Regions from separate parts of the Paenibacillus sp. FSL H7-0756 genome, predicted to be linked through region 1. Evidence: riboswitches for the same ligand, from Rfam matches in the RefSeq annotation. Region 1 holds a riboswitch; the other holds the start of a gene.
What was found. A riboswitch is a leader RNA that binds a small molecule or an ion and turns the genes downstream of it on or off. The one in region 1 is predicted to bind S-adenosylmethionine.
Positions count from the first base shown of each region.

Region 2: it holds a riboswitch for S-adenosylmethionine, as region 1 does, so the genes downstream of both, NST04_RS09700 (methionine ABC transporter ATP-binding protein) here and metA (homoserine O-acetyltransferase MetA) in region 1, are expected to answer to the same signal.

Region 1 covers NZ_JBBOVT010000003.1:1,351,310-1,365,887, forward strand. The annotation lists gene NST04_RS31810 (ROK family protein) at 1-265, shown strand, start outside; gene NST04_RS31815 (HRDC domain-containing protein) at 433-1,455, shown strand; gene corA (magnesium/cobalt transporter CorA) at 1,621-2,556, opposite strand; SAM riboswitch class I at 2,984-3,115, shown strand; gene metA (homoserine O-acetyltransferase MetA) at 3,232-4,149, shown strand; gene NST04_RS31830 (aminotransferase class I/II-fold pyridoxal phosphate-dependent enzyme) at 4,198-5,364, shown strand; gene mqnC (cyclic dehypoxanthinyl futalosine synthase) at 5,595-6,731, shown strand; gene NST04_RS31840 (HAD family hydrolase) at 6,828-7,529, opposite strand; gene NST04_RS31845 (bifunctional 2',3'-cyclic-nucleotide 2'-phosphodiesterase/3'-nucleotidase) at 7,849-12,255, shown strand; gene thrS (threonine--tRNA ligase) at 12,793-14,578, shown strand, end outside.
Region 2 covers NZ_JBBOVT010000001.1:2,173,523-2,188,100, reverse strand. The annotation lists gene NST04_RS09765 (uroporphyrinogen decarboxylase family protein) at 1-228, opposite strand, end outside; gene NST04_RS09760 (methionine ABC transporter permease) at 256-915, opposite strand; gene NST04_RS09755 (methionine ABC transporter ATP-binding protein) at 890-1,933, opposite strand; gene NST04_RS09750 (amidohydrolase) at 1,976-3,136, opposite strand; gene NST04_RS09745 (GntR family transcriptional regulator) at 3,158-3,820, opposite strand; gene NST04_RS09740 (hypothetical protein) at 4,101-4,700, opposite strand; gene NST04_RS09735 (HesB/IscA family protein) at 4,871-5,230, opposite strand; gene mqnE (aminofutalosine synthase MqnE) at 5,630-6,736, shown strand; gene NST04_RS09725 (NAD(P)/FAD-dependent oxidoreductase) at 6,815-7,876, shown strand; gene NST04_RS09720 (YuzB family protein) at 7,903-8,157, opposite strand; gene NST04_RS09715 (NifU family protein) at 8,240-8,488, shown strand; gene NST04_RS09710 (MetQ/NlpA family ABC transporter substrate-binding protein) at 8,672-9,547, opposite strand; gene NST04_RS09705 (methionine ABC transporter permease) at 9,606-10,274, opposite strand; gene NST04_RS09700 (methionine ABC transporter ATP-binding protein) at 10,274-11,290, opposite strand; SAM riboswitch class I at 11,393-11,528, opposite strand; gene NST04_RS09695 (Cthe_2314 family HEPN domain-containing protein) at 11,621-12,367, opposite strand; gene NST04_RS09690 (UbiD family decarboxylase) at 12,393-14,165, opposite strand; gene NST04_RS09685 (COX15/CtaA family protein) at 14,227-14,578, opposite strand, start outside.

The sequences.
Region 1 (14,578 bases):
GGAGGCCCACTATCTGGCTCATGCTCTTATGAACTATGTGCTGATTCTCTCGCCGCAGAAGATCGTAATGGGCGGCGGTGTGATGAAGCAGAGCCAGCTCTTCCCGCTGATTCATGCCAAGCTGCAGGAGCTGCTCGGCGGATATGTGCAGCATCCGGCGCTCAATGAAGAGATCGGCAGCTATATTGTGCCTCCGCAGCTTGGAGATAACGCCGGTCTGTCGGGCGCACTGGGTCTGGCCAAGCTGGCTTTGGACCGCAAATAGGATCTCCTGACAAAAAGGCATTGACTGTTACGTAATATATGGTATTCTAGGTTTTAACAGTATAGCATTTAAGAGGAAGCACCTCTTTCACGAATTTCGTGGGAGAGGTGCTTTTTTGCGTTCAAATATGTCATGCGTACTGTAAGACGACGAAAGTAGGGATTCATATGCAGATCGTATTTATGAACCGTTTGTGCAGAAGATCAGGAGTGGACGGGGAGGTTTTTGCCCAGCTGTGGATTGGAGAGGAAGAGGGGCAGTGGCGTCTGGGCTGGCGTGACTTCTCCGGCGAGCAGGAGACGGGCGATAGCCTGTGGTATGAAGGCGGATCATGGAATGAGATGCTGTGCGTATACCGGCACGAGCTTGCCGTGAAGATGGGGGAGGGCTACCGCCCGCTGATTGACGGGGTATTCCATGAGGAGGATAATCTCAGCAGCCGCAGCCAGGAGCAGCTTAGGCTACAGTATTACAGTGAGCAGTACGGGAATGAAGACATCTTCGAGGAGCTCTGCACCTGGCGTAGGGGCAAGGCCTCCAGCGAACGGAAGGCGCCTTATATCCTGGCCAGCAACCGTCTGCTGCGCATGATCAGCGCATTTCTTCCCCGCACGGAGGAAGAGCTGCGGCAGCTTCCAGGTGTAGGTGAAGGCAAAGCCTCACAGCATGGCGCAGACTGGCTCAGTATCACTGCGGCGGCCGAGCGTGAGCATGATTTTCCGCTAAGCTGGGTGAATCATGCCATAGACGAAGAGAGCTTCGTATCCTGGCATTATAAGCAGAAGGAGCTTAAGTACAAGAAGGAGCTGGAGCGGCTGAGATTGCGGCGTGTTCTGTTGCAGGGGATCGAAGAGGGGCAAGGGATGGAGCAGCTCAGAGTGCTTAGCGGAGTGTCCCGCCGTGAAGTGCTTGAAGTGGTAGAGGAACTGGAGAAGGACGGATACTCGGCCGAGAAGCTTATTGCCCTGGAGCTGAGCGGAGTGAGCCCCGAAGAACAGAACAATATTTGGACAGCCTATGAACTGATCGGCGACAACTTCCTGAAGCCTGTCCTTTACAAAGCTTACGGCGAACCTTTCGTTCCTGCCGACGGACTCGATCTGTATTACGAACGCCTGCGGCTGATCCGCATCCGTTTCCGGCGGGAGCATCCGGCCGCGTTAGGGGTATCACTCCTCAATAATGATTGAGACTGACGGCCTGCATCGGCCCCAATCTGCAGTCCTGATGACCCGCATTCCTGGGCAGCGCAGACGCATTACATACGGGGGACATACCAAAAAGACGAAGGCTCGCCGGGTCCCGGAATAACCGGGTATACGGTGCCTTCGTCCTTCGTATTCGTCCGCTCTGCTTCATAGCCACTCCTTCTTACGGAAGATAATGAGCATTCCGCAGCCTAGCGTCACCATGACGGCAATAACGCCATAGTAGCCGTACTCGGTGTGGATCTCCGGGATATTGTCAAAGTTCATGCCGTAGATCCCGGTAATCACGGTCAGCGGCATGAATATGGTGGTAATTGCCGTAAACACACGCATGATTTCATTGGCGCGGTTCGCAATACTGGACTGATAAGCTTCGCGTAAGTTGCCCATGAGATCGCGGTACGTTTCGAAGGTTTCAGAGATCTTGACTGCATTCTCATAGATATCACTGAAATACTTCTGCAGCTGATCGTCGATCAGGCGAAGATCCTTTTTGTTGAGCGTGTTGATAACTTCCTTCTGCGGGCCGAGCATCTTCTTCAGCCAGAGAATCTCACTGCGCAGACCAATGATTTCGCTCAGATGCGATTTCTTGGTATGCATGAGGATGTCTTCCTCCAGCTTCTCGATCCGCGCTTCAATCCGGTCACCGACCGAGAAGAAGTTGTCGACAACGAGGTCGATCAGCAGATACAGGAAGCGGTCAGGCGTACTGACCTCCTGCTCCCACAGTACGGGCTTCAGGACACGCAGCTCATGGATCTTCTGCTTCGTAACGGTAATAATATAATGTCTGCCAAGGAATACGTTGAGCGCACGGAGGAAAATTTCCTCATCATCGAACCGGATGCTGTTCACCACGATGAAATAATGACTCTCATAAATCTCCAGCTTCGGACGCTGATCCTCTTCGCTTAGACAGTCTTCCACAGCCAGATCATGCAGGCCGTATATAGGCTGAAGCTCTACAAGGTCCTCCACATCGGCATCAATCCAGTAGAACCCCTCAGCAGGGGCGGTTAAAGTTTCTTCAATGTTGTCAACAGGCGTAAAAACCCCTGCATTTACCAGCCGGATTTTCATCTGATTCACTCCTTATGTCCCTGGTCTTCTCCAGGGGTATGCTAATTTCAGCACACGGAAAAAATCAGCTTGGCCGGTGGTACAATCATGGATGAAGGCCAAAAGACGGTCCGAGAGCATGAAGAAAAAGGGCTCCCGCCGCCGGCAAGCTGATGTTAATCCTGTGTGGTTGTTCATTCTGCACGCATATTCGCGAGCCCGGGTCGCCTTCCATTGTTCTCTCACCTCTTCTTTTCGCCGTTTATTTTGGTTGAAACACTTGTCTAGTATAACGCCGGGATATGGGTCTTACAAGAGAAATTGTTTTCTGTCATAAGGCCCCTTCAGCATTGTATGGACTTGACGAAAAGGAGGTTCATGATTTAAAGTGAAATTTAAGAAAAAGCATCTTTCGGATGCTTAAGGTTATTCAACTGAATACAGCTAAATCTTATCAAGAGCAGGTGGAGGGACTAGCCCGATGAAACCCGGCAACCGGCGTGTGAGCGCACGGTGCTAATTCTTGCGGAAGCTTTGCAGGGCGTTATTCGTCCGGCGGAAGTTCTCTGGCAGATGAGAGGGGCGCATATGACTGCATGATATGACCTTTCTCGCCCGGGAAAGGTCTTTTTTCGCTACCCTGCCTCAGGTTGAACCACCAAGTGGAACCCCATTTCAGTTAAGGAGTGAACAGCAATGCCTATCAAAATTCCCGACAGCCTGCCGGCCAAAGAAGTGTTATCCGGTGAGAATATTTTTGTAATGGATGAAAGCCAGGCCTTCCATCAGGATATCCGTCCCCTGCGGATCGCCATCCTGAATCTGATGCCTACCAAAGAAACTACTGAGACCCAGCTGCTGCGCCTTATCGGGAATTCCCCGCTTCAGGTGGATGTTGTTCTGCTGCATCCCAGCTCCCATACATCGAAGAATACTTCGGCTGAGCATTTGAAGAGCTTTTACGTAACCTTTGATGAGATCAGTCACCGCCGGTTCGACGGCTTGATCGTAACGGGCGCTCCCGTAGAACAACTGGAATTCGAGGATGTCAACTACTGGGAAGAGCTGAAAGTGATTTTTGAGTGGAGCAAGCAAAATGTTACCTCGACCATGCACATCTGTTGGGCGGCGCAGGCAGGGCTGTATCATCACTTCGGCGTGCGCAAGGTGAGTCTGCCGGACAAATGCTTCGGAGTGTTTCCGCATACGATGAGCCATAATAATGTCAAGCTGCTGCGCGGCTTCGATGAAGTGTTCCATGTTCCGCATTCCCGCCATACCGATGTCTCCCGTGAAGATATTGAGCGGAACCCGGAGCTGCAGATTCTGGCAGAATCCGAGGAAGCCGGGGTGTACCTGGTGGCTACGCATGACGGGAAGCAGATTTTTGTTACCGGACATTCGGAGTACGATCCCTTCTCGCTGAAATGGGAGTATGACCGGGATATCGCAAAAGGGCTGGAGGTTGCCTTGCCGAAGCACTATTATCCCAAGGATGATCCGACGCGTACTCCGCCGGCAGTCTGGCGCGCCCATGCGAACTTATTATTCGCTAATTGGCTCAATTACTATGTATACCAGGAGACTCCTTACGATATCGGGGCATTTATCTAAGAGGTTAACTTATTCTTAATAGAAGTAATTAATCAGGAGGCAATGGAGATGGATGAGAAACTGAGAATTGAGAGCAGACTGGCACAGATTGGTTCGATGGAGGACCCCGCCACCGGGGCCATTAATTACCCGATTTATCATGCGACGGCTTTCCGTCACCCTAGACTTGGGCAGAGCACAGGCTTTGACTACATCCGCACCAAAAATCCTACCCGCTCTGTACTCGAAGAAGCGGCAGCAGCCCTGGAATCCGGGGATGCCGGCTTCGCCTGCGCTTCCGGTATGGCTGCACTGACTACGGTGTTCACCTTGTTTGGACAAGGGGACCATCTCATCGTGTCGCTCGACCTGTACGGCGGAACCTATCGGCTGCTGGAACGGATTCTCTCCAAATACGGCATCAGTGCCTCCTATGTAGATACGAACGATCTGGATGGACTGGAAGCGGCCCGCCAGCCGGGGACAAAAGCCGTATTCATTGAGACGCCGACCAATCCGCTGATGATGATTACGGATGTCGAAGCCGTATGTACCTGGGCCCGCCGTCACGGGCTGCTCACGATTGTAGATAATACGCTGCTGACTCCGTTCTTCCAGCGCCCGCTGGAGCTTGGAGCAGATATCGTGGTTCACAGTGCGACTAAGTATCTGGGCGGGCATAACGATGTGCTGGCTGGGCTGATTGTGACCAAGGGCGCAGAATTGTCGGCTGAAATGGCCGTCCTGCATAACTCGCTGGGAGCGGTTCTGGCACCGAATGACAGCTACCAGCTGATGAAGGGCATGAAGACCCTCGCCCTGCGCATGGAGCGGCATGAGAGCAACGCATTGTCCATCGCCCGTTATCTGCAGGAGCATCCGGCGATTGCCGAGGTCTTCCACCCGGGCCTGCCGGACCATCCGGGCTATGCTATTCAGAACCGCCAGTCCTCCGGCAACACCGGGATCTTCTCCTTCAAGGTAAAAGAGGCCGGCTATGTGGAGCCGCTGCTCCGCCATATCAAGCTAATCGCCTTCGCCGAGAGTCTGGGCGGCGTTGAATCGCTGATGACCTATCCGGCGATACAGACTCATGCCGATATTCCGGCTGAAATCCGCGATGCTGTAGGCGTGGATGACCGGCTGCTGCGCTTCTCAGTCGGCATAGAGCATGTAGATGATCTGATTGCTGATCTGGGGCAGGCTCTGGAGGCTGCCCGGAGCGAGCTGGAATAAGACGATGCGCCCCGGACCTGGCCCGGCCTGCGGGATTCGCAGAACGTACAAGCAGCAGTGCCTTCGGGTGCTGCTGTTTAATTTTGCCTGGGACAAGGTCAATTACCGGTCCTGCGCAGCGAAACATTTTTCAAGAACAGCCGATTGTGATACGATGGGAGAACGGACTATTTTTATTTCAAATTGTATTTATCTCATAGACTTCATAGATGAAGAGGAGGCCGTCAACAGTGAGTGCAGTCGATCTTATACTGGATAAGGCACTGAAGGGTGAACGTCTTCAGTTGGAAGATACGGTCACATTGTTCGAGAGCAATGAAATTGAGAAAATGGGTGCTGCCGCAGATGTTATTATGAAGCGCTGGCACCCGGAGCCAGTGACAACATTTGTCATCGGCCGCAACATTAACTACACCAATGTATGTGATGTATACTGCCGCTTCTGCGCCTTTTACCGCAGACCCGGTTCGGAGGAAGGCTATGTGCTTCCTGATGAGACAATCTATCAGAAGATTGCGGAGACCATGAGCGTCAACGGAACCGAAATTCTGATGCAGGGCGGCACGAATCCGAATCTGCCGTTCAGCTACTATACGGATATTCTGCGCGGCATCAAGCAGCGCTTCCCGGAGATTACAATGCATTCCTTCTCACCTGCGGAAATTATGAAAATGGTTGAGGTCTCTGGCCTGCCGCTGGAACAGGTCATGCGTGAGATTCATGCCGCAGGCCTTGATTCCCTGCCCGGCGGCGGTGCTGAGATTCTCGATGACCGTACCCGCCGCAAGATCAGCCGCCTCAAGGGCTCCTGGCGCGAGTGGATGGACGTCATGCAGACCGCACACCGGATCGGCATGAATACAACAGCCACGATGGTGATCGGTCTGGGCGAGAGTATGGAAGAACGGGCGCTGCATCTGCTGCGTGTCCGTGAAGCCCAGGACGAATGCATTGCGAACAAATATGATTCCGAAGGCTTCCTGGCGTTCATCTCCTGGACCTTCCAGCCGGATAATACGAATCTGAAGCTGGACCGCCAGACCCCGGAGGAGTACCTCAAGACCGTAGCCATCAGCCGCCTGGTACTGGACAATATCAAGAACTTCCAGTCCTCCTGGGTTACGATGGGTCCTGAAGTAGGCAAGCTCTCCCTGCAATACGGCTGCAATGACTTTGGCAGCACGATGATCGAGGAGAACGTAGTCTCCTCGGCAGGCGCGACCTACAAGGTCAACATCGAATCGATCACGCAGCTCATCCGCGAAGCTGGCAAGATCCCAGCGCAGCGCAACACGCGTTATGATATTCTGCGCACGTTCGAGGATGCGAATGCGAAGATTGACAATGATTTTATAATGCAGAATTAGAATGAAATAAAGAAAACAAAAATAACGGAGTTAAACTACAAATTGTAGTTTTTACTCCGTTATTTTTGTTGCTCAACTGCAATGCTTGTTCCATTTTTATAAATAGGATAATAAATCGGCTAGCTTTTTGATGTTTAGATATTTTGTGCTTGCTTGAGAATTCGGTCTTGATAGGACTAATACTGCTTGGATACCCAGTGCTGCTGCACCCTCTAAGTTCTGTTCATAATCATCGATAAATACTGTTTCAGTTGCCGGCAAATGCATCGCATCAAGTGCATGGCTGAACATGCCGGGATTAGGTTTGCTTTCTCCAAGTTCAAAACTAAGTGTCATATTATCAAAATAATTATACATACCGGCATTTTTAAGAACTCTTTTGACCGACGGGTCGGTATCTGAAATAACTCCAATCCTATACTTTGCGCTCAGGACTTCAATGGTTTGATTTGTATGATCTAAAAAAACATAATTAGCATCATTGTACACTCTATCATATGCAATGATTTCAGCGTGTTCGTTAGTAAGGTGAATTTCAGGTAACCATTCAGCCAGTGTTTTATAATAATTTGTATACCTTTCAAGCTCCTCATCTTCAGTTTTGTAAACTTCATTTTTGAGGTGCTCATTTGCTTTTGAAATTGCCGTATTCAATTGTTCTTGTGGTATTGACCCTAGAATTTGTGGATTTATGTATTCCAACGCTTTTAATGTTATCCTCCAATCACCTGATGCAGGGCGGAAAATCGTCCAGCCAAGGTCGAGAAATATACCACGTACAGGTTTTTGTATAGTCATTTCAACTCCCCCTATAAATCCTATGATATTGTAAAAATCTATTTATAAAAGAGTAAGTAATCTGTTTTTATTTCCTATTTAACTTGTTCAACAGGCGGAGACCAATTGAATAGGCTTTTTTACGCTTTGTTCACTTAATTCTTCACTTAATTGTAAAATGATATCGTTATTTTTTACAAAAAACGATGAATTAATGTGAGATTTTACACAACAATTTATAAGAGTTAATGCATTTTGATAGATTCATAGGTAGGGCTATGATACAATTTTTCGGACAGTGGTAGAATAATATAGCAATCACAGGGAGGAAATTAGATTTATGGGAGAGAGAAGATGGAACAAGCCGATAGCTTCTTTATTGGCTACCACAGTTCTGGCAGCACAGATGCTGGGCGGAGTATTCAATGTTCCTGTGCTGGAGGCAGGAAAGGCTGAGGCTTCTCCGGTGATAACAAATCCGGGAACCATTAATTTACGCTTGATGAGCACCACTGATGTTCATACGAACGTATATGGATGGGACTATTTCAAGGGTGCCGCCTCCGCGACTGTAGGTCTGGACCGTACTTCAACCTTAGTAAAGACTGCGCGCAGTGAAGCAGAGGGGAAATACAACCTTTTGCTGGATAACGGCGATTTAATTCAAGGAACACCGCTGGGAACGTATATGGCCCAAGTGTCTGATTTCAGGGAAAGCGAAGACCAGATTCATCCGATAATCGCAGCTATGAACCTCATGGGTTATGATGCAGCAACCTTCGGCAATCATGAATTCAATTATGGATTGGATTATCTGGACCGGACCGTTAAAGGCAATGTGAGCAGTGTAACTTATAAAGAGTCTACGGGTGCGAAATTCCCTTATATCAATGCAAATATTTATAATGTATCCGATGGTGAAAATACATTCACTCCTTATAAAATCATCGATAAAGAAGTGAAGGACAGCAAGAACAACACCGTTACAATTAAAGTCGGCCTCCTGGGTCTGGTTACTCCGCAGATTATGGAGTGGGACAAGGTAAACCTGGAGGGCAGGGTAACTGCTAAGGATATTGTGGAAACGGCGAAGAAGTTTGTTCCAGAAATGAAGGGTAAAGGTGTCGATGTTATCGTCGCCATGACGCATTCGGGGTTCGATGCGGCTGCCTCTGGTGAAAATGCAGAGAATGTCATTAACCTGCTGAGCAAGGTTGAGGGCATTGATGCCATTACCTTCTCGCATACCCACAAGGTATTCCCGACGAACGGGGATGACAGCAAGCTGGATGCTTCCTTCAAAGATCCGTCCACCAATAAACCTTATGATAATGATGTAGCCAAGGTAGATAATGCCAACGGACACATTAATGGAACTCCGGCAGTTCAAGCTGGCTATGGCGGGGGTTACCTGGGTCTTATTGATCTGAAAATCGCCCAGAATAGCAGCGGCAAGTGGACAGTAGACAAAACAGCCTCCAAGGCTTCTACGCGCTCTATTGCTGGCGCAGCCGTTGACACCGCTATTGAAGATCTTGCAGGAACGGCACATCAAGCTACGATTGATTACGTGAATCAGCCGCTTGGTGTAACATCTGCGCCGATGAACAGCTATTTTGCTATGGTGCAGGATGATCCGACAGTCCAGATCGTAACCTATGCCCAGCAGCAGTATGTATCTAATTTGATTCATACGAACGAAAATCTGGCCGGTTATAGAAACCTGCCGATCCTGAGCGTCGGTGCACCGTTCAAGGCTGGACGCAACGGCCCTGATGAGTATACAGATATTAAGAAAGGCGACCTTACGATTGCCAGTGCAAGCGATCTATATCTGTACGACAACACGCTGAAGGCGATTGTAGTTAAAGGTTCGACCGTCAAAGAATGGGTAGAGATGAGTGCAGGAGCGTTTAACCGCATCAAGCCATCCATCTCCACGCCTCAACCGCTTTTGAATTCAGCATTTGCTGTGTACAATTTCGATGTGATTGACGGTATTCAATATACCCTTGATGTCACCCGCAATGCGAAGTACAAACCGGATGGCAGCATAAACGATGAGTCCTCCAGCCGGGTCACTTCCATCACTTATGGCGACAAGCCACTAGATCCGGAACAGAAATTCGTGGTTGTTACCAACAACTACCGTGCAAGCGGCGGGGGGAACTTCCCGGGCGTCAAAGGCGCTAACATGATTATTGATTCTCAGATGGAGAACCGCCAGGTATTGATGGATTACATCAAGGAAGCGGGAACAGTCGATCCTACCGCAGACAACAACTGGTCGATTGCACCTATTGAAGGCAATGTTACTGTAACATTCCCGTCTTCACCTAGAGCAGCAGCGGTCGCTCCTGCAAATATTACAACCACGGATACTAAAGATGTAAGAGGTTTTGAGATCTACAACCTTGACCTGAAAAAATCCGCTCCAACCCCAACGGGAGATGTTGAAGTCCATCTGCTGGGCATTAATGACTTCCACGGCCAACTGGACACTACCTCGGTGGTGAACGGGGAAGCAGTAGGCACAGCGGCAACACTTGCTGCATATTTGAAGGAAGCCCGTGCCAAATATGAGAATTCACTGCTGTTCCACAACGGCGACTCTGTGGGTGCATCCGCTCCGGTATCTTCACTGGAACGCGACAAGCCTACGATGGAATGGATGAATCTCATGAAGTTCGACGTCGGCACCCTGGGGAACCATGAGTTTGACCAAGGTGTTGAGGCTATGAAGGCTCAAATCTATGGCGGTAAGGACCCTAAGAACGAGAAAGTTGTTCATAGTGGCGCAGATTTCGATTATATCAATGCTAATGCAGTAGACAGCACTACTGGTAAACCTATTATCACCCCTTATGTAGTAAAAGAAGTTGGCGGCGTGAAGATCGGCTTCATCGGAGTTGTGACCAAAGCAACGCCAAGCAAAGTATCGCCAGCCGGTACAGCCGGTGTGAAATTCCTGAGTGCCGAGGAAGAGGTCGCGGCGATTGAGAAATATGCGGCCGAGCTGAAGAGCAAGGGCGTCAATACGATCATCGTGCTGGCCCATGATCCGGCTACTACCAAGGTTGATCCAGTCACCAAAAAGAATGTATCCACCGGTGAAGCTGTGGATCTGGCCAATGCGCTGCCGGCGGATTCCCCGGTTGATGTTATCGTAGCCGGAGACAATCATGGCTATGCCAATGATACGGTTAACGGTAAGCTGATCGTTCAGGCTTACTCTTACGGAACGGCTTTTGAAGACATCAAGCTGGTGATTGACGGAGTTACGGGTACAGTGAAGAGTAAAACGGCTACTGTAACGAACACAGTTCAGAGTAAAATCGCACCGGATGCTGAAACTAAGGCATTGGTAGACCACTATTTGAATCTTCACCCTGAGCTGACTCAGCCTGTAGGAACTACTGACGGTACAGTAACCCGTACAGATGCTTACACTAAGGAATCAGCGCTGGGTAACCTGATTGCAGATGCGATGCGCAGCGCTGATTTCAAAGACGGTTCTACTCTTCCTGCTGACTTCGCCTTCATGAACCCGGGCGGTATCCGTGCGGATCTTCCGAAGGGCAATGTAGCATTCGGGGATCTGGCGAAGATTCAGCCATTCGGCAACACGCTGGTGAAGCTGACGCTGACCGGACAGCAGATCAAGACTCTGCTGCAGCAGCAATGGGCAGTTAAAGCTGACGGCACCGCAGACACGAAGACCCTGCAAATCTCAGGTCTGAAATATACAGCGAACATGTACCTGCCGGTTGCAGAACGTGTGGCTAACCTGACGAAGACAGACGGAACACCTATTGAAATGTCGAAGAGCTACACGGCTGTAGTCAATAACTTCATGGCTGCGGGCGGCGACAATTATAAGGTATTGACTGAGGCAAGCTCCTCGCTGGCCGGACCGATCGACCTGGATGTATTCTATGATTATATCGTCAACACTTTCAAAGGCGGTGCCATCACCGCTGCCATTGAAGGCCGGATCACCAATGTGGAGAAAGACCCTGGAACGGTTACTCCGAGCCCTAGTCCTAGCTCTAATCCGAACCCGAACCCAGGTAACCCTGGACCGGTTACAACTGCAACACCTAAGCCAACGGCTTCGCCTTCGGCCACTCCAAGTCCGGCTCCTTCGGCAACACCAGCCGCAACGGCAGCTCCAACGCCAAGCCCGGCTGTACCTGTTGTAGCCTTCAAGGATCTGGGTAAGGTATCCTGGGCCGCAGATGCCATTAATGCATTGGCAGCCAAAGGCATTATCAAAGGGATGGACGGCACGAACTTTGCGCCAATGAAGAGTGTAACCCGCGCAGAATTCGTAACCATGCTGGTTCGTTCACTCGAACTGAGCAATTCAGCTTCATCTGCGAAATTCAGCGACGTGAAGCAGGGAGTCTGGTACTCCGATACGATTGCTGCGGCGGTGAATGCAGGTCTTGTAAAAGGCTCCGGCAATGGTAAATTCGAGCCGGGCCGTGAGATTACCCGTGAGGAAATGGCGATTATGATCGCGAATGCCCTTAAGGGTCAGCTGCAGCCGGTTGACGCTGCAACGTTGAACAAATTCACGGATAAGGCCAAGATTGCCCCTTACGCCCAGCAGGCAGTGGCACAGCTGACTCAGATTGGTATCGTTAACGGTGTGGATGCCAAGCAGTTCGCACCGAAGAGTATGGCTAACCGTGCCCAGGCTGCGGTGATCATCTTCCGTATGCTGGAGAACAAAGCTTCATAAAGTCAGAGAGAAGGCCCGAGCTGAAATAGCTCGGGCCTTTTTCTGCCCTGAGGCCGGGCAGCCGTTTTGCGCTTGACGGAAGATAAGCTGAGATTTATAATTGCCTTAATTCATGTTATCAGCGTTGACGAAGATATGAACCGCTTGCTTTGGACCGTTTCAGAGAGAGGAAGCCTCAGGCTGCAACTTCCTCCGGTACCGGCTGTTGGTTTACCCCTTTGTAGCTGCGGTTATGAACTCCTGACGGCTTCCGTACTCCGGAACCTCAACGGATAGTAAGAACCGCCGGTTCATGGCCGTTATCCCTATGCTAACGAAGGATTATATTCTGCAGTGAAGCTGAAGTGTATGCGGCAGCTGCCAGGATGGATCGAATTTGGGTGGAATCACGGGTGCAATCACTCGTCCCTTTGCGGGACGGGTGTTTTTTGTGTGCAGAAGCTATGGGGGATAGCCACTTGTAAGCTTAGGCTTGCGAAGTGAGTGTGTGAAGAGTTCAAGGAAGTATAGTCCAACAAACCTTAGGAGGAAGTAATCATGTCAGTAAATATTAAGCTTCCGGACGGATCGGTCCGGGAATACGCAGACGGCAGCAGCATTGATGATGTAGCCGCCTCTATCAGCAGCGGACTGCGCAAGAATGCCGCAGCAGGCAAGCTCAACGGGATTGTCGTAGACCTGTCAACACCGCTGCAGGAAGGCGATCTGGTAGAGATCGTAACGCTTGATTCGCCGGAAGGTCTTGAAGTGATGCGTCACAGTACAGCTCACCTGATGGCGCAGGCGGTAAGACGCCTGTTCGGCACCAAAGAAGTGAAGCTTGGAGTCGGTCCTGTGATTGAAGACGGCTTCTATTATGATATGGATCTGGAGCATCCGCTCAATCCCGAGGATCTGCTGAAGATCGAGAAGGAAATGGACCGCATCGTCTCGGAGAATCTGCCGATTGTCCGCCATGAGGTCAGCCGGGGAGAAGCGCTGGAGCGCTTCGGCGAGCTGGGTGATCCTTACAAGCTGGAGCTGATTGAAGCTCTGCCGGAAGACAGTGTCATCACGATCTATGAGCAGGGCGAATTCTTCGATCTTTGCCGTGGCCCGCATTTGCCGTCTACTGCCAAGATTAAGGTATTCAAGCTGATGAATGTGGCCGGGGCTTACTGGCGCGGAGACAGCAAGAATAAGATGCTGCAGCGTGTGTACGGCACAGCCTGGATCAAGAAGGCACAGCTGGATGAGCATCTGCGTCTGCTGGAGGAAGCGAAGAAGCGCGACCACCGGAAGCTGGGCAAGGAGCTGGAGATTTTCACCTTCAACCAGTTAGTTGGACAAGGCCTGCCGATCTGGCTGCCTAAGGGCGCGAAGCTGCGCAGTATTCTGGAGCGTTACATTGTCGATCTGGAAGCAAGCCTCGGATACCAGCATGTCTACACTCCGGTACTGGGGAATGTAGAGTTGTACAAGACTTCCGGACACTGGGAGCACTATCAGGAAGATATGTTCCCTAAGATGACTATCGATAATGAAGAGTTCGTGCTGCGCCCGATGAACTGCCCTCACCACATGATGATCTACAAGAGCTCGATGCACAGCTACCGCGATCTGCCGATCCGTATTGCCGAGCTTGGGATTCAGCACCGTTATGAAATGTCGGGAGCCTTGACTGGTCTGCACCGCGTGCGTTCCATGACACTGAATGACTCACATATCTTCTGCCGACTGGACCAGATCAAGAGCGAGTTCATCCGCGTACTGGAATTGATTAAGCAGGTATACAGCGACTTCGGGATTGAAGATTACCGGTTCCGCCTGTCCTACCGTGATCCTAAGGATACTGAGAAATATTATGCCAACGACGAGATGTGGGAGACTGCACAGCGTATGCTGCGTGAGGTAGTCGAAGAAGCCGGTCTGCCGTTCTACGAAGCCGAAGGCGAAGCGGCCTTCTATGGTCCGAAGCTCGATGTGCAGATTAAGACTGTACTAGGCAAAGAAGAGACACTCTCGACCGTACAGATTGACTTCCTGCTGCCGGAACGCTTTGAGCTGGAATATGTCGGCGACGACGGCCAGAAGCACCGTCCGGTTGTCCTGCACCGCGGGATTCTGGGAACTATGGAACGGTTCGTAGCCTTCCTGCTTGAGAACTTTGCCGGTTCACTGCCGCTCTGGCTGTCCCCGCAGCAGGTGAAGATTATCCCGGTATCGTCAGCCTTCGACGAATATGCGAAGGAAGTGGAAGCGAAGCTGCTGAAGAGCGGCATCCGTGCGGAAGTGGATTTACGCAATGAGAAGATGGGCTACAAGATCCGTGAAGCTCAGCTCG
Region 2 (14,578 bases), on a different contig from region 1:
TGCGAAGTTATACTCATTTCCCCAGGCTTCCGCCAGATAGGTCGCTCTCGGGTTGATTTTGACCCAGTCCCAATTATATTTGTCCGTAAAAGAAATCGTAGACGACGCCAAGTCCTCCGCATTCTGCTCCTTGTCAATAAAGTGGCGCCATCCGCTGATAATCGGCCGGTCGGCAAGTTCCCCGGATAAGATCGCCTGAAAACGCTCCTGCTTGCTCCATACACTCATCTGCCTATCCCCTTTGTCTTGTATTCTCTAGTAACGGCGAATCTTCCGCGCCAAGGTGTTGCCCAAGGACTGAATACCCTGCACCAGAATAATCAGAATAATGACCGTCGCGAACATGACGACCTCGTCAAAACGCTGATACCCGTACACGATTGCCAAGTCGCCGACCCCTCCTCCGCCTACTGCCCCGGCCATTGCCGTAGCCCCGATCAGCCCGATCGTCGCTGTAGTCAGGGAGAGAATTAACGAGCCCACCGCTTCCGGCAGCAGAAAATACCAGATGACCTGCAGCGGAGTTGCGCCCATCGCTTCCGCAGCTTCGAGAATGCCCGGATTCACTTCCAGCAGCGAATTCTCGACCAGCCGTGCGATATAGGGGGCGATATAGATAATCAGCGGAACAATTGCGGCACTGGTCCCAATCGATGTATGAACAATTGCTCTTGTTAGCGGAATAATGGCAAACAGCAGAATAATAAACGGAACCGAACGGATGACATTAATTAAGGGATTCAGTAAGGTATACAGCCACTTGCTCTCCAGGACGCCGCCCGGACGGGTAATGACCAGCAGGATGCCCAGCGGAATACCCAGCAGCGAGCCGATGAATAGCGATACACCCACCATCTGAATCGTTTCAATAATCGCCTTCAGGAATTGCTCACTTGTGATCGATGTCGAGAACATAGGACTTCACCTCCTCTATGCGGACCTCATGCTGCTTCATATAATTCAAGGCTGCTTCCATCTGGGCCGGTTCACCTTGCAGCTGTACGATAATCATGCCGAGCGTCGTCTCTTGAATCTCTGTCGTATTCGCAAACAGAATGTTGACCTTGACCCCGTAGGTACGGATAATCTCGTACAGCACAGGCTCAGAAGCGCTCTCCCCGGCAAAATTCAGCTTATACACCTGGCTCCCCTGCTCAGTCTTCAGCGTTCTGCGGACGCTTGTAGTCATGCTGTTCTGAATAACAGTCTTGACGAAATTCTGTGTCGTCTGATGCTTCGGTGCTCCGAACACATCCAGCACGCTGCCCTGCTCGATAATCCGTCCCTCTTCCATCACGGCTACCTTGTTGCAGATCTCCTGAATCACTGACATCTCATGCGTGATGATCATCACCGTGATGTTGTATTCTGCGTTGATCCGCTTGAGCAGCTGCAGGATGGACTGTGTCGTCTGCGGGTCCAGAGCGGAAGTCGCTTCGTCGCACAACAGTATCGAAGGGTTCGAGGCCAGCGCCCGGGCAATCCCGACCCGCTGCTTCTGTCCGCCTGACAGCTCGCTCGGATAGCTTCCAGCCTTGTCGCTTAGCCCCACGAATTCGAGCAGCTCCTCCACCCGCTTGCGGATTTCTGCCTTGCTCTTTTTCAGCAGCACGAGTGGAATAGCCACATTGTCGAACACCTTTTTGGACTCCAGCAGGTTAAAATGCTGAAAAATCATGCCGATGTTTTTCTTGGCTGCCCGCAGCTCCTTGTCGCTGTACGCTCCCAGATCGTATCCGTCTACCAGAACCTGGCCCTCAGTCGGCCGTTCCAGGTAATTGACCAGGCGGATTAACGTGCTTTTTCCGGCTCCGCTGTAGCCGATGACCCCGAAGATATCGCCCTTTTCAACCTTTAGGCTAATCCCCTTCAGCGCTTCAATCTTCACCTCTTTGCGGGTGAACGTCTTGTACACATTCCGTAGTTCAATCATATTGGTTCCCCTCAATCATCTGGTAAATTTAGGATTCAGGATTCATGTCTGCTGCTTCAGCTTCGCAAGCGCCCTTTCTGCCAGCAGAGCGAAGTACTTAGCCGCCGGCAGGATAGCCGCCTCATCGACATCGAAGCAGGGGTGATGCAGCGCATGGTTTGGGCCGGTACCAATATTCACAAAAGCACCCGGGATCTGCTGCAAATAATAGGCGAAATCCTCTCCACCCATCTGGGGCGGAATATCATGTACCTCATAGCCTGATCGTGCCGCGACCTCTTTGGTGAAGTCTGTCCATGCCCCATGATTGACGGTAGCGGGCGGCCCGGGATACCAGTGCAGCTTCGCCTCTGCTCCGGCTGCGGCTGCAACCCCTTCTATGATCCTCGTCATTTGGGCCGGGATGCTGCTGCGGATCTCTTCATTATAAGTACGTACAGTACCCTCCAGCTCCACCTTCTCCGGCAGGACATTCCAGGTGAAGCCCCCGTTGATCCGGGTCACACTAAGCACGACCGGCTCTTGCGTGTTATTAAGGCGGCTGACTACGGTTTGCAGCATCGTAATGATCTGCGCGGCGGTCACAATGGTGTCTACCCCTTTCTCCGGTGTAGCTGCGTGAGCGCCAACCCCTTTTACCGTAATCTCAAAGCGGTCAACGCCAGCCGTTAAAGCTCCCGTTCTTGTACCGAACGCCCCGTTAGGCAGATCCGGTGAATTATGTAATCCGAATATCGCGTCAACCCCGCTTAGCCCGCCGGATGCCAGTACATCCTCCGCACCATGCCCCGTCTCTTCTGCCGGCTGGAACAGGATTCTGACCTTGCCCGGCAGTTCATGCTCACGCTGCTTCAGCAGGCTGGCCGCGCCCAGGATCACAGCGGTGTGGAAATCATGGCCGCAGGCATGCATGGCTCCCGGAATCTCTGATGCGAACGGCAGGCCCGTCTGCTCCTCAATCGGCAGGGCATCGATATCGCAACGAATCGCTACAATGCTGCCATCACCTTGTCCCACCTCGGCGATCAGCCCGGTCTTCAGAGGAAGATCCAGCACCCGTATCCCCGCTTCACTCAGCCACCCGCGCAGCTTCTCTGTCGTTCTGAACTCTTCATTACTCAGCTCAGGTTCACGGTGCAGGTTCCTCCGCACTTCAGTTAGCCGGGCTGCCAGTGCTTCTTCCGTCTCATGCTGTGGTCTCATAGGCTTGTTCTTCCCCCTTCATTACGTATGCTCAATTCCTCTAATCCGCTCCAGTGCAGTCGCAAGGCTGCTTAGGATATGCTCCCGCATTGCCCGCTCCGCCCCTTCTTCATCCCTGGCTATGATTCTCTGCAGAATCACAAGATGCTCCTCATCCGCCTGCGTATTCCAGTCCCCATGTAGCGAGACATAACGGCAATACCGGAGGGAACGGTCTCTTAACTGGTTCAGCACCTTCTCAAAAGTCTTCAGCGCGCTGATCTCCCACAAGTAATCATGGAATTCGAAGCCATAGGATACAACATCCTGCTGATCCCCCATCTGGAAGGATTGCTTCAGCTTCTCCAGAATGAGCGTTAACTGCTGAATATCCTTGATGGTAGCGTTTCTGGCGGCGCTTCTGGCGATATGGCCTTCAAGCATGCTGCGGATCTGGAAGATCTCCTCGACCTCCTTAATCGTTAAAGGGGCTACCCGCAGCCTGCCGTTGGGCTGGCGCACCAGGAAATCCTCATTCTCCAGCCGCTGAATCGCTTCCCGTAGCGGAGTCCGGCTGACCCCGAGCAGTGCCGCCAGGCTCTCTTCGTTAACCGCCTGATCCGGCTCCAGCTCGCTATCTATTATTTTTTGCTTAAGTGCATAGTAGGTATTATCCTTCGACAATCTTCGTGAACGCATTTCCATGGATTTCATTGCTCCTCGCTATTCATTTGCGGGTCGCCCGGCTAACTGTATAATTGTATACATTTATTAAAGATGAGAGATATCCAAGCTATTTTGAAAGCTTCTGTTGAAAATCTCTTTGTGTAATCAAGCTTTTTTCATACTATAATCCCATTATACCCACTAGTCAAGTATGTTTTATAGGGGAATCAACATTCGACAATAATTTGACAATTAAAGTCGTATTTTCACAAAAAATAACCCTCCACCACCTATTAAGTGTGAAGGGCTATTCACCTTACTAAAGTTCAAATACTATCTCATCACTTGCCTCACTATTCTTGAAAGGGAAACTGTATTCTTTGAACCTAAATTGAATTCCCGAAATCTCATCAGGTAATGGCGGAGAAATCACGTATTTATAAGATGCATGATCAGATCTGCTCCCACCATTAATCATTCGGCAATCATATTGGTCATTAATATCTAGTTCGTAATGGCTATGCTGATGAGATTTGGAGTCAATATCCTGCTTATTGTCCCAATCTATATTAAGTGTTAATACACTTGCATTGGTGTATTGCTTCATAGAAGTTAGAGTATAGAACCGGTCACCTATCACGGCTGACTTCAGAATTGCGATGTATTGTCTAAAACCGGCTGGTTCGATCATGGGTTTAAATTGTTTTTCATTCATCATACTTGCGAATAATGAGTTCAGGAAATCTTCATAGAGTTCGAAGGTCTCTGACCATTTAGAAATATACTCAAGCGGAGGAAATCCTGGATTATTATCCGAGACTTCCTTTCTCTTCTTGATCAAAGAGCAAATGTCTTGATCGATATCAATAATTCGTTCATCATAATGCTCTGTTGGGCGTTCAAATGGCATTCGTATCATTGTTACCCTCCTCGCAGATCCATTAATTATTTCATCACCATATTTTAACATATAATGGTTTGAGTCAACATAAAAAACCTCCTAATAAGTACAGTTTGCACCATACAAATTAAGAGGTTTTGAAATCCGCAATCCACGCTTACTTTATCAGTCATTCAGCATTTGCAGGCTTAGCAAGGCTCCGCCGCCGGATTCCCCGCCTCTTCCTTCGTGCGGAATGAGGAACCGCAGCCACACGTAGCGCTGGCGTTGGGGTTGTTGATGGTGAAGCCGCCGGTCATGCCGGATTCCTCGAAGTCGATCGTAAGGCCGTTCAAGTAACGGATGTCGTCTTTGCTGACGACTACCTTCAGACCTTCAACGTCCATGTAGACGTCCTGCTCACTCTCGGTATCGTCGAAGCCCATTGCGTACGAGAATCCGCTGCAGCCCCCGGCGGTGACGCCCAGACGGAGAAACATATCCGGCACTTCCTGCTCCGCAAGCATAGCCTTCAATTGGCCTGCCGCTGTCTCACTTATGCTAATCATAATTACAACCTCCTTAGAATTCACTGTATTGGAATCAAGCAGCCTTCTGGCTGTGTGTAATGAAATCAAAGCCTTGCGCGGGAAAAGAATGAGTATGATGTATATCATTTTCATTGGCTCTTGAAATCAGTATACTCCACTATTCTTCTGCCCTCAAGTCGCAAACTCTCCGCTGATATGCAATTTATACCGGAAGTCCTACGGTTTCTGGCGGTTGCTCCCCCTCAAGTAGAGGTTTATAATAAGAAAAGCGATAACCAAGAGTATTTTCAAAAAAATTCGAAAAATTGTCACGGGGGTTGCAGTTAACCTCTATTTATAATGCCGGCTGTTGCCGGATATTCTCAGGTACACGATTATGCGATGCAACCGCCTCGCCAACCTTCAGGAGGAACTTATATGTCTACCCTAATTACACCCCACACGGATGCCCGGATGGCGAACATCATTGAGAAGGTTCGCGGCGGAGAACGATTGAATTTGGAAGATGGCGTTTATTTATATGAGAGTAACGATCTCTTAACGATCGGACAGCTGGCCAATGAGGTCAATCTGCGAAAAAACGGGAACAAAGTCTATTTTATCGAGAACATGAGTCTATATTTCACCAATGTCTGCGAATCCCGCTGCGCCTTCTGCAATTTCCGCAAGGATGAAGGCGAAGAAGGAGCTTATACCCTCTCCGGCCAGGAGATGGTGGAGTATGTGCAGCAGCATATTCATCCCGGCGTGCGCGAGTTCCATATTGTAGGCGGCCATAATGATAATGTGCCCTTCCAGTACTACGTTGATTCGCTGCGGGCCCTGAACGAGCATTTCCCCGAGGTGACTCTCAAGGCCTATACAGCGGCAGAGATCGATTTCTTCACCCGTATCAGCGGACTCAGTATCCGTGAGGTGCTGGAGCAGCTGCGCGCTGCCGGACTGAAGACCCTTACCGGAGGAGGGGCAGAGATTCTGTCTGACCAGTACCGCAAAAAAATGCGCGTCGATAAAGCCAATGTCGAGGAATATCTCGAGGTGCACCGCACCGCCCATCATCTTGGCATGAAGACCCATACCACGATGCTGTACGGGTCGATTGAGTCCCGTGAGGACCGCATCCGCCATATGCTGCAAATTCGTGACCTGCAGGACGAGACCGGCGGCTTCATGGTATTCATTCCGCTGTCCATGCAGCCCAAGAATAAGAATGCCGGCATTATGCGCCGCAACTCCGCGAATGAGGATCTGAAGACCATTGCGGTCAGCCGCCTGATGCTGGACAATTTCGATCATATCAAGGCTTACTTCATTAATATCGGACCCCAGCTGACCCAGGTTGCCCTGAACTTCGGCGCTTCCGATGTGCACGGAACGATCCTGAAGGAACGAATCAGCCATGCTGCCGGCGCCCTGACACCGGAAGGGCTGACCCGCGATGAGCTGATCTGGCTCGTGAAGGGTGCGGGACGGATTCCGGTAGAACGGGATACCTTCTATAACGAGATCAAGGTATACGAATAAGAACAGAACAAGCTTACCTCAGCCAGTGAACGCAGAACGGCCTTGTCCATTACGTACCCGAAAGGAAGATCAGTTCGCATGAGAACCTTACTTGTCCTGGGCGGCGGCTACGGCGGTCTTGCCCTCATTCAGCAGCTGCTGGATCATCATCTCCCTTCTGATGTGGAAATCATTCTGGTGGACCGGATGCCGTATCAGGGGATCAAGACCGAATATTATGCACTGGCCGCAGGCACCGTCACCGATTACCATCTGCGGATTCAATTCCCGGTACACCCCCGCCTGACCGTTCGTTACGGGCAGGTGGGTTCCATTGATCTGGAGAGCAAGCTGGTTTTGCTCGATTCCGGGGAGCCGGTAGCCTATGATATCCTCGCGATTGCCCTGGGCTGTACGGATAATTACCATAACATTCCTGGAGCTGAGGAATACACCTGCAGTATTCAGAGTTTCGCCGGAACCCGTGAAACTTACCGCAGGCTGAACGATGTGAAGCCTTATGGAACCGTCAACATTGTCGGCGGGGGACTCAGCGGCGTAGAGATTGCCTCGGAGCTGCGGGAGAGCCGGCCGGATCTGAATATCTCGCTGATGGACCGGGGAGAACGTATTTTATCTTCTTTTCCGGCCAAGCTGTCCAGGTATGTTGAGGAATGGTTCAGTGAGCATCAGGTGGAGACGATTGGCGGAGTGTCGGTCTCTCATGTCGAAAAGGATGCCATCTTCAATGGCACCCAGGCTATTCCGGCGGATGTTACGGTATGGACTGCCGGCATTCAGCCGGTGAAGGTCGTACAGCAGCTTGAGCTTCCGAAGGACCGCGGAGGCAGGCTCATTGTGGGGGAGTATTACAATATAGCTGAATACCCGGAGGTCTATGTGATCGGGGACTGTGCCAGCCTGCCCTTCGCCCCCAGTGCACAGGCGGCAGGTGCCCAGGGCGAGCAGGTGGGCCAGATTATGCAGGCGCTATGGCGGGGAGAAACCCCGAAGCTGCATAAGATTAAGCTGAAGGGAACCCTCGGTTCACTCGGCAAAAATGCCGGCTTCGGCCTGATGGGCCGCCGCTCTGTCATGGGCCGGGTTCCTCGCCTGCTGAAGAGCGGCGTGCTGTGGATGTCTAAACGCCATTTCGGCTGATGAAGCCCGGCTTGAACCCAGGCGGTTTAGTCAATCTCCAGGTTGTCCCAGGCTTCTGCCTCTTTTATGGCGGCTTCTATGGCCTCTTCCAGAGCAGCAGGGGAATCGGCCTCAATGATCTCCCCGTCCACCATGGCGAACGGCTGGAGATAACACTCTCCGCAGTTGTTCAGACAGCCGTACTCCACTACATCATATTCAGGGTTTTGTTCCAGCTTAAGCTTGAGCGGTTCAGTACCGTGGCCGATGTTGCTGGCACAGAATTCTATAATTGGTCTCATGATGATCTCCCTATTCTGCCTTAACCATTTTATTTTTTAACTTTTTGTACTATAATAAACATACGAAAGGAGTGATTGAGAAATGAGTGAGAATGTACAAAGCGCAACCATGTACGATGAAGTACTGGAAGTCCTTGATAAACTTCGTCCGTTCCTGCAGCGCGATGGCGGTGACGTGGAACTGATTGATGTTGAAGACGGCATCGTTAAGCTGAAGCTTATGGGTGCATGCGGCAGTTGCCCAAGCTCCACGATCACGCTAAAAGCCGGGATCGAACGCGCCCTGATTGAAGAAGTAGAAGGCGTGGAAGAAGTCGTTCAGGTATTCTAATCCCGTTTCATAAACCATCCCGGCCTCCGCTAAGAGGCCGGGATTTTTTTTATTATAGAGGATTTCGTCTGAAGGATCAACCACCTGGCTGTGCAAAAAACCAGAAGCCGCTCCGCCAGCCATTTCTGGCTACCGGGCTGCTTCTGGTCTCATTAGGATTATTCAGCTTACCTAAGCTTAAGCTTAGAATGCTGGAATAATCGCTCCGTCGTATTGCTTTTCGATGAATGCCTTCGCTTCCGGGGAAGTCAGCGCTGCCGCCAGCTTCTGAATGGCATCCGAATCCTTGTTGTCAGGACGGGCTACCAGCAGGTTGGCATACGGGGAATCTCCGCCTTCAATGAACAACGCATCCTTCGTAGGAGACAGCTTGGCATCCAGGGCAAAGTTAGTGTTGATCAGCGCCAGGTCTACTTCATCCAGCTGACGGGGCAGCATGGCTGCATCCAGCTCAATGATATCCAGCTTCTTGGTGTTCTCAGTGATATCCGCTTTGGTAGAGGCAATATTGGTGTCATCCTTCAGCTTGATCAGACCGTTCTTCGCCAGCAGAATCAAGGCGCGGCCTCCGTTCGTTGCATCATTCGGAATCGCAACCTTTGCACCCTCTGCCAATTCGTCTATCGATTTGATTTTCTTGGAATAGGCGCCAAATGGCTCTACATGAACAGCGGTTACAGCTACGAGATCTGTGCCGTTCTTGGTGTTCTGATCATCCAGGTAAGGCTTGTGCTGGAAGAAGTTCGCATCGAGCTGCTTCTCGGCAAGCTGTGTATTCGGCAGGATATAATCCGAGAATTCTTTGATCTCCAGCTTAATGCCTTGGGCTTCAAGCTGCGGGGCAATCGCTTTGAGGATTTCCGCATGCGGTACAGCAGAGGCACCAATCACTAGAGTTACCGGTTCTGCCGCAGGCTCTGTAGTCGCTTCTGCACCAGCGGCTTCCGTAGGTGCCGTTGTCGCAGCAGAATTCGCGGCGTTATTCGCCTTGTTGTTTCCGCAAGCGGCAAGTACCAATACCAAGGTCAGGCTGAATAATGTAAGCAGTACTTTTTTCATCTGTAAATCCCCCTCTAATCCATATGTTTTATTGAATAAGGCTATATGTGGACGTACCTTATTTCCGTGTAAAATGTCTTACCAGCCGGTCGCCGGCCATTTGCAGCAGCTGCACCAGAATGACCATCAGTGCTACCGAGATAATCATAACTTCCTTCTCATAACGGTAATATCCGTAGCGGATGGCCAGGTCACCCAGACCACCGCCGCCGATCATGCCGGACATCGCGGTATACGAGACAAGGGTCACTACAGTAATTGTTACTCCGGCCAGCAGACCCGGACGAGCCTCCGGAAGCAGCACGCGCATAACGATCTGCCCGGTGGACGCTCCCATGCCCTGCGCCGCTTCAATGATTCCCCGGTCAACCTCCCGCAGTGCCGTCTCCACTAGTCTGGCAAAGAAGGGCGCCGCGCCGATCACCAGTGCCGGGATCGTTCCAAGCACACCTATCGAGGTTCCCATAATCGTCTTGCTTAATGGAATCAGGGCAACCATCAGGATGATAAAAGGGACCGACCTTAGGATATTCACAATAAAGGATAATACCGAGTAAACAACCCTGATAATAACGTTATTTGACTTGCCCCATAAATATAACACAATTCCGAGCGGTAAACCAAGGATTATTGTGAATATTCCTGAAATTGCGATCATTTTGAGTGTAGCAATCGTAGCTTCCAGCATCTCTTCCCAATTGATTGTGCTAAAATCCAATCCGCCCATTACGAAATCACCTCCACATCAAGACCCTGCGCTACTAACTCCGTGAGCGTGGCTTCAACCGCATCAGCAAGTCCTTCGAACCGTACAATCAGCTGCCCGTAAGGAACATCCTTAATCGTAGAGATGGTGCCATGGAGAATGGCGAAGTGGACCCCGGTTCCTTGAACCACCTGGGAGAGCGTGGACCCGTAAGTCTTTTGCCCGAGAAAAGTGATTTTGACCGACTTCGTGAAGCCTGAGTGCACAGCATCAATCGCTTGCCGGAGCGGTCCGTCCGACTGGGTCTCACTGCGGATGAATTCCTTGGTGACCTCATGCTTCGGCTTCAGAAAGACCTCGGCCACTTCCCCCTGCTCCACAATACCGCCGCCATGGATCACGGCAACGCGGTCGCAGATGCTCTGAATCACATGCATCTCATGGGTAATCAGCACGATGGTCAGATGGAATTTGCTGTTGATATCCATCAGCAGGCGCAGAATGGAGTCAGTCGTCTGCGGATCAAGCGCCGAGGTCGCCTCATCGCATAACAGAACGTCCGGATCACTCGCCAGCGCCCGGGCGATTCCGACACGCTGCTTCTGTCCGCCGGACAGCTGAGCCGGGTACTTATTCCAGTGCTCCTCCAGCCCGACCAGAGCGAGCAGATCTTTAACCTTTTGTTCAATCTCGTTCCTTCCGGCTCCGATCAGCCGCAGCGGAAAGGCGATATTATCATAGACTGTTGCCGATGAGAGCAGATTGAAATGCTGAAAAATCATCCCGATCTTGCGCCGCTGCTCCTGCAGCTGTCCCTGGCTGAGCGCTGTCAGTTCGACACCGTCCACCCACACCTCGCCCGCAGTCGGGCGCTCCAGCAGATTAATGCAGCGGATCAGCGTGCTTTTACCGGCCCCGGAGTGACCGATCACCCCGAAGATTTCCCCCTTCTTAATCGACAGGCTCAGCGCAGAGAGTGCAGTTGCCTGCTTACTGCCTTTGCCATACACCTTGGTTATATCCTTCAATTCTATCAACCGCTGCGTCCCCCTTCTGTTCTAGCTTCCATCATTGCAATAAAAAGACCCCTTACGATCCATGCAGATCGCAAGAGGCCCTGTGTGTATAATGACAATGCCTTCTCATCTGCCAAATACCCCGAAACCGGCGGCATTGTAGGAATTAGCACCATGACATTTGGATGCAGCGCTTCGCTGTATTCAAACCGGTTGCCGGGCTTCATCGGGCCTATCCCTCCGCCGCTCTCGATAAGATAATAGTATGAGGTTATATATTCCGTATCCTGTCAGAAGCTAATGTATGCTTAAGTATAGTTCAGTTTCGAGTTTTTTGTCAAAGGTAAGTTTTTACGTACGTTCATGTCCGGATTTCAGGCCGGGGGCCGCTTTATTCTTGTGCCATTGTTCATTACCGTACCTGTATGCTGCGGTCAGGGCTTGGCATACCATCTCCAGACTCTGCTTCAAATCCTCCAGATGGCTGTCCAGATCCTCCAGACGGATTTTGTCATGCAGCCCCTGGTGGCGCTGCCAGAGATCATCGGTCATCTCCGCGTTCATGTAATGGATCTCGGCATTACGCCGCTTGCGCAGATTCTCCACCGGCTCCCGGTAGGAATTCCTGATCCGCTCCAGTTCGTCCGCAAGCGGATGATGCGGGTGCAGCAGCTGAAATTGCCTCAGCACCGTAAAATAGGAGAAATGCGTCTTCACCTTGCCTGTATTGAGATTGTACAGATTATTCAGCACCGTACCCAGCTTGTCCAGCAGTGAGAAGACACGGATGAAGCCATCCTTGTAGAAATACACATATCTGGCGTACTCCCCCTGCTCGGTGGACGACATATCATCCATATAACCGGCAATCACTGACTTCCGGAAAAAGGCGGCTGCGAACCAGCTCTGCTCCAGCTCATCCAGAGAGGAGATCAGGCCCCGTGTCCAGATTTCCAGCTTGCGGTATTCATGGTCATGGTCTTCATGTGCCGCCATCTCCTTGCGCAGCATGGAGGCAGCCTTCGCCATGGACTCCATAGCTTCAGCCAGCACACCGCTGTTCACGCGGGGCGGCTCTCCCAGTAATGTCCGCAGCATCTTTGACCCTCCTTAAAGTTCACTTCTACGCTAGAGGAAAATAATGGTTCCAGTTGCGCGCTACCCGCTTCGCAATATCCTCGCTCGGAGCCAGCTCCTCCGGGTATCCCGGCTTCATCCGGGCATCTACAATGATCGGCAGCGTATAGCTGACACTGCCCCGGTGTACCCCGGCCGCCGAATAAATATCATCCGCCGGATTGAAGCGGGTGAATACAGACCACAGGAATGAGGTCTGCGTGCTTACCGCCTCTTCCGCCTGATCGACCAGCACAATCAGCGGCCAGGCGGTCTCCCTCTCCTTGAAGGCAGCCACCAGCCGCTCCGGCAGCTCCGGGTCCTCTTCATAGGATGCACCGGAAACGGCTAAACATCCTCCGCAATAAGGCACAGCGGCGGTGATTGATGGAAGCTGGCCCTCTGTATAAATCCTTGGCAGCTGACGGACCGGGCTTCCGATGCCCGCCAGCACCGCCTTACTGCCATGGTTCAGCTTGCGTCCGGTATAATCCAGCGTATCCATCGAGGTATTGGCAAAGATCGTCAGATCCGTGTGCGGGTTGAAGCGCTCAAGCACCGTTTCCAGCAGCTTGGGGAAATCGGTAAGCTCCACCTGAACATTAGTCAGCAGCAGGAATTTGGTTAAGGAGAGCTGGCCCTCCCCTAAGATACGAAACGCTGACACCATATACTCACGCGGATAACTCTCCCTCACGACCGCTGAGGTCAATGAATGCGAACCGGATTCGGAATAGGACCATAGCGCTTTGACCGAAGGGATCAGCAGAGGATAGGCCGGAGCGAGCAGCCGCTGCAAATAATCCTTCAGATAATAATCCTCCTGGCGCGGCTTGCCGGTGATGGTCGCCGGGTAGATAGCATCCTTGCGGTGCCACATCCGCTGAACATGCATAACCGGGAAATCATGCTGCATGGAATAGTAGCCGGACTGGCTGCCATACGGTCCTTCTGCTCTCCGCTCCAGCGGAGACACGCGTCCCCGGATGGAGAATTCGGCCTCTGCCGGAATCCGGTGACCGCCCAAGGGGTCCTGCACCATGGGAAGCTTGCCGCCCAGCATCAGCGACGCAAGCAACAGCTCCGGAATCCGTTCCGGGACTGGAGCCACTGCCGCAGCAATCAGGGCCGGAGGCCCGCCGATGAAGACAGACACCGGCAGGGTCTCGCCGAGATGCTCTGCCTGCGAATGATGGAAGCCGCCACCCTTGTGAATCTGCCAGTGAATGCCTGTGGTGCTATCATCATACATCTGAATCCGGTACATTCCGAGGTTATGATCCTTGGGGTTGGTGATATTCTCCGTATAGACCAGAGGGAGCGTGAGGAATGCCCCGCCATCCTTAGGCCAGGCTGTGATCCGGGGCAGCTCCTTCAGCGGATCACTGCTGCTGCAGACACCGAGCACCGGAGCCTCTCCTTGCGGTATGTTCTTGGTTCCTGCCCTCAGCAGCTCAAGCAGCACCGTCCTCTCCCGCCATAAGCCGGCGGCTGAAGGCGGAATCAGCTGCTCCATCGCCGTTGTCAGCGACTTAAGCAGCTGCTCCGGTCTTGTCCCAAAGGCCTTGTTGACGCGCCGGACTGTCCCGAACAGATTCGTAGCGACCGGGAACGGTGTTCCTTGCACGTTCGTGAACAGCAGTGCCGGGCCTTCCTCCTCCACCACCCGGCGGTGAATTTCGGCAAGCTCCAGATAAGGATCAACAGGTGTATCTATCACTGCCAGATCCTTATCCCTGCGGAGCTGCTCGATCCATTGTCGTAAATTACTGTATCGCACTATAGCGTTCCTCCTCAAACAGGACCTTATGCTTATCCCGTCCACCGTTGCCGTATGCTTATTACTTGCTGCCCCTGCCAGCTCCGCTTAACTGCCAGACTCTTACACTCATGTAACACAGAACCCCGAAGAGTCCGGAGATCAGCACAATATGAGACATTGCAGCAAATATGTACAATCTTTCATTATTCAGTGTGTATACTACAGCCGCTCCGCTGAATACCTGCATCAGGCATAACAGGACTGCTGCTACTCCCAGAGCCCTCAGCTCCGGCAGCTCCTTATACTTCCAGAAGGCCAGATGCCCAAGTATAGCCGTAAGCAGGAACAGAATCGCCGCCGCAATCCGGTGGACGAATACGATCCCTACTCCGCCGCTCATCTCCGGAATCCATTGTCCGTTACACAGCGGC